Regions from separate parts of the Neobacillus sp. B24 genome, predicted to be linked through region 2. Evidence: riboswitches for the same ligand, from Rfam matches in the RefSeq annotation. Region 2 holds a riboswitch; the other holds the start of a gene.
What was found. Region 2 has a riboswitch for cobalamin ahead of ACZ43M_RS11450 (prenyltransferase/squalene oxidase repeat-containing protein). Riboswitches for the same ligand answer to the same signal wherever they lie in the genome.
Positions count from the first base shown of each region.

Region 1 (4,565 bases), 1.1 Mb from region 2:
TAAAAAGGATTCTATTCCTGGGAGGGAAATCAATGACAAATCAAAATCCTATCGAGTTTACAGGAAAAGTTCTTGACCAGAGAAACACATTGACTGGACCAAATGACGGTAAAGCTACATACCCTGAGCGGCCGAAAAACGTAGCTATCAAGCAGGAACATAATAAAAAATAGCGGTGAAGGCTGTCGGTATGTGGCGGCCTTACCTTTTTCCGGCTGTGAGCATTAAAGTTTCCTTCCTTGTATCACAAAGGGTACTATAGTAATGTATCTTTTTTTAGAAAGGAAAAATTGTGATGTCAAACATTCATATACCATTATCAGTATTAAATCTGGCTCCAATCCGCGAAGGACAGGGCCCGCAGCAAGCTATAGATGCGATGGTTGACCTAGCGCAAGCTGTTGAAAAAATGGGCTATAAACGCTATTGGATTGCCGAGCATCATAACACACCGACACTTGTCAGCTCGGCAACAGCCATTTTAATAAAACATACATTGGAGCATACCAGTACTATTTCAGTCGGTTCCGGCGGAATCATGCTTCCTAACCATTCACCACTGGTGGTGGCGGAGCAATTCGGAACGATGGCGACGATTTATCCTGGGCGTGTAGAATTGGGGCTAGGGCGTGCTCCGGGTACAGATATGCACACAGCAAGTGCATTACGACGTTCCAAGAATGATTCTGTATTTACTTTTCCTGACGATGTCCAAGCGCTGTTAACATATTTTGGACCGGAAGAAAAACAAGGTTACGTAAGGGCCTATCCTGGCGCCGGTACAGAGGTTCCCATTTATATATTGGGATCCTCCACTGATTCCGCTTATTTAGCAGCAAGTTTGGGGCTGCCTTATGTATTTGCTTCGCACTTTGCGCCACGATATATGGAAGAAGCGATTTCCATTTACCGGAGCAGGTTCCAGCCTTCACAATACCTCGACAAGCCGTACATGATGGTTTGTTTAAATGTGATTGCAGCGGAAACCGACGAGGATGCAAAGTTTCAGTCCACTACCATGCAGCAATTTTTCTTGAATGTGGTCCGTGGATCACGGATGCCAATGCAGCCGCCAGTAGAGAATATGGATCTTATTTGGAATGCAATGGAAAAAGAAATGGCCAGCACGATGACAAGTGTGACGCTGTTAGGATGCAAGGAAAGTATACGGCAGCAGCTGACGAGCTTCCAGGAAAAATACAATGTCGATGAAATCATGGCTGTGACGTATATGTTTGATCCGGAAAAACAAAAACGGTCGTATGAGATATTGAAGGAAATTGTCGACGGGAGATAATCTGCCTTAATAAAGTTTAAAAAAACTCTTGAAAAATGTACTAGCTTGTACTAATATTTAACATAGTTTCCAATTCAATATATTGTTGGATTCTAAATTAAATTAACTATATATAGTGTTTGCGTTAAGAAAAGATGCCGATCAAGGCTTAATAGGGAATCCGGTGAGAATCCGGAACTGCCCCCGCAACTGTAAATGCTGACGAAATGAGCAAACCACTGTATAAGATAGCTGCATTAAAGGCGCTTATACGGGAAGGGTTCAAAGTAGGATGAAGCATGAGTCAGGAGACCTGTCTTTCTTAAGATGTTTCAACTTCTTCGGGGATTGAGAAGATGAAACGGTGGCGACAAGAGGCTTAGTATCTGTTTTTGATGCTCTCTTTTGTTCGAATCGTTTCATCCGCTCATCCCCATGAGCGGATTTTTTATATTTAAGGGGGAAGAGAGCGATGAGCACTCAAATTAAGAATGAAATGAATGTTGTGATGGAAACCATCAAGAAAGCGTCAGTAAGGTATCAATTAGATACGAGCGACCTTCAAAACTCCATCTGCGCTTTAGATGTCACAGATTCGGAAGCCAGCCAGGCAGCATTATATTATGCTATTAATCAAATTGCGATGGACAAGCCAGACTGGACATTCGTTGCGGCCAGACTTTATTTAAATGAATTGTATCAAAAGGCTGCCGAAAACAGAGGTTCCGACCCGGCAAACAAATACGGAGACTTTTTTAAGTTAATTCAAAAGTTGACAGTGAAGGGAATCTATTCTAGCGATCTAGTAATCCTATACAACAAAGAGGAAATTGACGAATTAGGAAAAGAAATCGATCCGGAACGTGATTATCTGTTTAATTACATAGGGTTATTTTTACTCGCTGACCGATACCTGGCAAAAGATCATCAGCAACAGGTATTTGAGCTACCGCAAGAACGTTTCATGATTATTGCGATGACGTTAATGAAACATGAAAACAAGGCAGGACGGTTAGACCTGGTTAAGGAGGCATATTGGGCGCTTAGCCATTTATATATGACAGTTGCGACTCCGACGTTAGCGAATGCAGGCAAAAGCTTCGGACAGCTGTCGTCCTGTTTTATTGATACCGTTGATGACTCTTTGGATGGGATATATTTAAATAACTGGGACATTGCCCGGTTGAGTAAGGATGGCGGCGGGATTGGGATTTACTATGGCAAAGTCCGTGCTCTCGGTTCAGATATTAAAAGATTCAAGGGAAATTCCTCTGGAGTCGTGCCATGGATTAAATTGGTAAACGATACCGCGGTAAGTGTCGATCAATTGGGGCAGCGCCAGGGGGCCATTGCCGTTTATTTGGATATTTTTCATAAAGACATCATGAATGGGTTCCTAGATTTAAAGACGAATAACGGTGATGAGCGACGCAAGGCACACGATATTTTCACCGGTGTGGCAGTGCCGGATCTGTTTATGGAAAAATTACTAGAGACCGATGAAACTGGCAGAAGTATTGGGGAGTGGCATACCTTCTGTCCGCACGAAGTCAAGCAGATAATGGGCTGGAGGGACGAAGCGGGCAAACCGCTCGGTCTAGAAGACTATTATGATGAAGACGACCGAAAATATTTTTCGGAAAAATATCAACAGGCTGTTAACCATCCGCTGCTCCCGCGAAAAACGTACCGGGCGATGGATATCATGGCCCGCATTATGATGGCGCAATTGGAAACAGGCACCCCGTACATGTTTTACAGAGATGAAGTGAATAGACAAAATCCCAACAAGCACGTAAGAGGCAAAGGCCATACTTCGATTTATTGCAGCAACCTCTGTACAGAAATCACACAGAATATGTCTGCGACCACGATTGTCAGTGAATACCAGGATCAGGACGACAATATTGTCATCGTCCGGAAGCCTGGGGAATTCGTTGTTTGCAATTTGTCGTCTATTAATCTGGCAACGGCGGTCCCGGCTAATGTATTAGAACGATTGATTCGGATTCAGGTTAGAATGCTTGATAATGTAATTGATTTCAATAGCATTTCCGTTGGCCAGGCCCGGCAGACTAATCAAAAGTACCGTGCCATTGGTCTTGGTACCTTCGGCTGGCATCATTTATTAGCTTTAAAAGGGATTTATTGGGAGACAGACGAAGCCGTTCAATATGCGGATGAGCTGTATGAAAATATTGCCTACCTGACCATCCAATCCTCCATGGAACTAGCCAAGGAAAAGGGACAATACAGTCAATTTCGTGGTTCGGAATGGCAAACCGGCGTTTATTTTGAACGAAAAAATTACCAGTCCGAACGCTGGCTTACGCTTAAGCAGGAGGTCGCTAATCATGGTTTGCGGAATGGCTGGTTAATGGCAGTTGCGCCAAATTCCTCGACTGCAAAAATCGGTGGTTCTACCGATGGGATTGATCCGCTTTATTCTATTGAATATGCTGAAGAAAAGAAAAATTTTAAATTGAAGGTGACGGCACCAGATTTAAACCATCGGACGTATGATTACTATCGCCGCGCCAGACATGAATTAGATCAATTATGGAGCATTAGGCAAAATGCCGCCCGCTCTCGTCATATCGATCAGTCAATCAGCTTTAACCTTTATGTCCGGCATGATATAAAGGCAAAAGATTTGTTCAACCTTCATATAGAAGCTTGGAAGCAAGGGTTAAAGACGACATATTATGTACGGAGCACGTCGCAGGCTGAAATAAACGAATGTGAAGCTTGCCATAGCTGATAGGGGGAAAATTGATGAAACGTCTGCACAAAATAAAACTGCTGAACCCGGAGTACCCAAATAAATCAACCGGGATCATTAACGGACAGTCATCCGGTCTGCTCAACTGGAATGACATTGCCTACCCGCAAATGTATGAGTTGTATCAAACCTTACTTTCGAATTTTTGGAAGGCACAAGAAATTAATATGCAGGATGATATTAAGCAGTGGGACTTGCTTTCAGCTGTAGAAAAGGATGTGTTTTTGCGAATCAATACCCAGCTGGCATCGTTAGACAGCCTGCAAACACCTACAATGACACAGGTGATGGACTATGTGACCGATTCCAGCTTTAAAGCGATCTTTGCGGTCATTGCCCAGCAGGAGGCAGTGCATAATGAATCCTATTCCTATATTCTAAGTTCGCTGGTTCCTTTAAGTGAGCAAAATGCCCGGTTCAATCAGGCCAAAGGCGATCCTATTGTCCAAAAACGAAATCGGTTGATTTTAACAGCCTATGAAAAATTCCGTGAGGAGCCGACAGCAC
Region 1 covers NZ_AP035777.1:3,446,326-3,450,890, reverse strand. Annotated here, with positions in the region: gene ACZ43M_RS16920 (hypothetical protein) at 33-173, shown strand; gene ACZ43M_RS16915 (LLM class flavin-dependent oxidoreductase) at 296-1,297, shown strand; cobalamin riboswitch at 1,413-1,610, shown strand; gene ACZ43M_RS16910 (ribonucleoside-diphosphate reductase subunit alpha) at 1,773-4,037, shown strand; gene ACZ43M_RS16905 (ribonucleotide-diphosphate reductase subunit beta) at 4,052-4,565, shown strand, end outside.
Region 1: linked by a shared signal. The riboswitch ahead of ACZ43M_RS16910 (ribonucleoside-diphosphate reductase subunit alpha) and the one ahead of ACZ43M_RS11450 (prenyltransferase/squalene oxidase repeat-containing protein) in region 2 are both predicted to bind cobalamin.

Region 2 (4,565 bases):
GTGGACGGGACAAGCTTGACGGTTTTCGGCGTATCGGAGAATAGCTTTACTCTGTCTCTGATCCCCCATACGTTGTCGGAAACCGTATTGGGGCAGAAGGGTACTGGCGATATCGTCAACCTGGAATGCGACATGATTGGCAAATATGTCGGTCATTTTTTAAAAAATCAAACTAAGAACCAGCTACAATCTAAATCCGGAATTACCGCCAAGTTTTTAGAAGAAAATGGTTTTTGAACTCGAGAGAAGGAGTGATGAGGCATGTTTGATTCCATTGTGGACGCACTGGATGAGTTAAAACAAGGAAAAGTCATCATTGTATGTGATGATGAGGACAGAGAAAATGAAGGGGATTTTGTATCTCTGGCGGAAAAGGCCACCCCAGAAGTCATTAACTTGATGGTAACTCATGGGCGAGGACTTTTATGTGTTCCAGTTGAGGAAGAGCTGGCGCAAAAACTCGATTTATTTCCGATGGTGTCAAAAAACACTGATCCTCATGGAACTGCCTTTACGGTAAGTATTGACCATAAGCTTTCCACCACGGGGATATCGGCCTTTGAACGGTCTGGAACTGTTTTGAGCATGCTCGACCCGGAAGCCAAGGCTGTAGATTTTAAACGACCGGGGCATATTTTCCCGCTTATTGCGAAAAAAGGTGGAGTCCTAAGAAGAACGGGACATACTGAAGCGGCAGTCGACCTGGCAAAGTTATGCGGGGCGAAACCAGCGGGAGTCATATGTGAAATCATGAATGAGGATGGCACGATGGCACGTGTTCCCCAACTAAGAAAAATTGCCGATAAACTTAACCTGAAAATGATAACGATTAAAGATTTAATTGAATATCGGAACAAAAAGGACAAATTAGTTAAGCGTGAAGTAGAAATAAAGCTGCCGACAGAATTTGGCGAATTTAAAGCGGTTGGATATTCGAATCTGGTGGATGATAAAGAGCATGTCGCCCTGGTAAAAGGAGAAATCGATCCGGAGCTGCCAATTCTTGTCCGCGTCCATTCCGAATGCCTGACTGGGGATGTGTTCGGTTCTTATCGCTGTGACTGCGGTCCACAGCTGCATGCAGCCTTAAATCAAATTGAAAAGGCCGGTAATGGGGTCCTCCTCTATATGCGACAGGAGGGACGCGGTATTGGACTTTTGAATAAACTGCGTGCCTACAAGCTGCAGGAGCAAGGCTATGATACGGTTGAAGCAAATGAAAAACTGGGATTTGGCGCAGACTTGCGTGAATATGGCATTGGCGCACAAATCCTAAAAGACTTGGGTATTAAAAAGATGATGCTCTTGACCAATAACCCTCGCAAAATCAAGGGATTGAAGGGTTATGATCTTGAAGTTGTCGATCGGGTGCCGCTGCAGATGGAAATGAAACCAGAAAATGAACGCTACCTAAGGACAAAGCATGATAAACTTGGCCACCTTTTATATTATTAAAAAATTGGAGGAATAGTAACATGGGACAAATATTTGAAGGAAATTTAGTAGGATCAGGTCTTAAAGTCGGGATTGTTGTCGGACGTTTTAATGAGTTTATTACAGGCAAGTTATTGAGCGGTGCTGAGGATGCATTGAAAAGACATGGCGTCAGTGAGGCAGATGTCGATGTTGCCTGGGTTCCGGGTGCTTTTGAAATACCCTTCATTGCGCAAAAAATGGCAAATAGCAAAAAGTATGATGCAGTCATCACTCTTGGGGCGGTCATTCGCGGAGCCACACCACATTTTGATTATGTCTGCAATGAAGCTGCTAAGGGAGTTTCGGCAGCAGGACTAAATAGTGGGATTCCTGTGACCTTTGGTGTCTTGACAACCGATTCCATTGAACAGGCAATTGAACGGGCCGGCACCAAGGCAGGAAATAAAGGCTGGGAGGCCGCAACAACGGCGATTGAGATGGCAAATTTATGCAGGGGTTTTGACCAATAAACAAATTTAATCGAAATGGCGGGGTAGACTGGCAAATAGCTGCCCCAAAATATATTTATAAAAAACATATACAATACGATCTATTTTTTACTATAATAAAAGAAGCATAAAAATATCATTAAAAAACAGGTGCTAAAGTCTTAACGAGACTCTTAGCTTAATAGGGAAGTTGGTTAGAAGCCAACGCGGTCCCGCCACTGTAAATGGGAGCAACCTATAAATTGTCACTGTCGAAAGATGGGAAGGCATAGGGAGCGATGACCATGAGCCAGGAAACCTGCCTGTTTTCAAACACCAAAAACCTACGCGGATAGGGGAGTGTTACGCTAGAAACTTTTATTGTTTGTTTCTTGCCATACATAACACTTCCTCCTTGATTGATAGGAGGATTTTTTTATGCCATTTTTGTTATTAACAAAAAAGGAGAGAAGAAAATGAAAAAAGCAACATTTATTTGGGTCTTAACTTTGGCCCTTGCCATCGTTATACCTTTCAATGCAGCAGCGGCCGAGGATGTTTCCATGAAAGTTTCCTCCACCGCACAACATGTCCAAGCTGGTGAGTTTGATTTTAACTTTGATTTACTGGCAATTTCACTTTTAAAAGCTGGAAAAATGACAGAGTCAAATAAGGCAGCGTATTTAACAGTATTAAAAAATAGAGTAAATAGCAGTGAATTAGCAGGGCCCAATCTTCACAAAACAATCTTGGCAGTTCGTGCATTAGGTTTGGAACCAACTAATTTCGAAGGTCAAGATCTGATTAAAAAAGCTTACAACGATACAACGCTCAATACATTAACTGCGTATGTATATGCATTAATTGCCTTCGACAGTGCTGATTACAGTATTCCCGAAGATGCAGTATGGACCAAGGCAAAACTCATTGACAAGATTACGAACATGGATTCAACGGGCGGCGGTTGGAACTGGGCCGGGGTAACAACAGACCCTGCTGACCCTGATACTACTGGAATGGTACTAACTGCGTTAGGGAAACATAAATCAAATCCTGTCGTGAAATCGGATATAAATAATGCAGTTTCCTATATAAAGGCGGAAGAAACAGATAACGCAGGTTTTATAAGTTGGGGCAATGAAAACTCTAATTCTACAGCGCAAATCGTGATTGGATTATCAAGTATTGGGGTAGACCCAACATCTGCGGAGTTTATGAAAAACAATAATAATCCGGTTAATCACTTATTCACCTATGAGACTAGTAATGGTGGTTATAAATATACGATGGGCTCTGAAGAAGATTCTTTTTCGAATGAGCAAGTTTATCAGGCTTTAGTGGCATATGACAAATTTAAAGTGGGTGATCATCTTTTTAGTTTCCCTTACCAAGAGAACGAGGACCCGTCTTTGCCAGAAGCGCCGGTTCCATCCTCACCAATTGTTAACAACAATAATACTGTTTATGTCACACCGAGTACAGACGTTTCAAAGTTACCAGTTGCTCAGTCAACAAAAGAGACTATTAGGGAAATCATTAAAAATAACAACACAGGCACAGCAGGCACAGCAGGCAATGCACCAACGCAGCCGCAAGTGATTATCGTTCAACAGCCTGCAGCTGCACCAGCTGTTGCGGGGGAACCAAAGGTCGAGGTAAAGGTTGAGAAAGATGGCGGTACGTTTAACTCCAATAATCTAAAGGTTGGGGGGACGACAGCGCTTATTGGTGCAATTGCTTTAGTATTAAGAAGAAAGTTCTTGGGGGTGTAACAACATGAAAGGCTGGCAAAAAATCCTCGGTGATATTGTGGCTTGGTTAATGGTTATAGGCGGCATTGGCTATGCCCTATACGGCTATTCTCCCGGCAAAACGATTACGACAACCACCACCACGCCACAGGTAAGTCAGGTTCAACAAGACGAGACTACTGTTCAAAAAAATGAAGATGTGGCAGGAACTGCTTTAGCAGCTGCTGCAACCGCTAAGACGACAGGGGAAACTTCGTCAGTTAAAGTAATAACAAATGATACTGAACAACAAAAATCAGCTCAAACGCAACAGGCTTCTAACAACATTACTGCTGAAACAACACCAAAGGAAGAAATGAAAGAGGACACAGTAACCGTGTCAGTAAAAACACCAGAAGGTTATTTACTTGCCCCTAGGAAAATAGCGATAGACGATCAAACAAAAGCCGCTGATGTGCTAATACAAGCGTGTAACGAAGCAGGATTGAAGCTGGAAAACACCGGTTCAGGAGCGATGCTCTATACCAAGGCCGTTGGAGATTGGCGTGAGTTTGACAAGGGGCCTTATAGTGGCTGGAGTTACAGGATAAATGGTGTGAAAGGGGATCGGTCATCAGGTGTAAAAGATGTAAACCCGGGGGATACAATTGAGTGGAGTTATGTCCTTGATTTTAGGGAGGATAAATGATGAATAGTATCGGTTCGATGTTAAAGCCAAGGGGAGTGAGGCTTTTCACCTTAAGAAATATGACCCTGATGGCCTGTCTATCCACCCTAAGTATTGTAGGCAGGATTTATATGAGTGCAATCCCAAATGTTCAGCCATCCACTGTAATCATAATATGTGCTGCCTTGGTTTATGGAGTTCGATTTGGTTTAATCGTTGCCTTTTTAACTGTATTTGGTTCAA
Region 2 covers NZ_AP035777.1:2,312,287-2,316,851, forward strand. Annotated here, with positions in the region: gene ribE (riboflavin synthase) at 1-237, shown strand, start outside; gene ACZ43M_RS11440 (bifunctional 3,4-dihydroxy-2-butanone-4-phosphate synthase/GTP cyclohydrolase II) at 262-1,455, shown strand; gene ribH (6,7-dimethyl-8-ribityllumazine synthase) at 1,476-1,946, shown strand; cobalamin riboswitch at 2,057-2,245, shown strand; gene ACZ43M_RS11450 (prenyltransferase/squalene oxidase repeat-containing protein) at 2,381-3,676, shown strand; gene ACZ43M_RS11455 (DUF4430 domain-containing protein) at 3,681-4,343, shown strand; gene ACZ43M_RS11460 (ECF transporter S component) at 4,340-4,565, shown strand, end outside.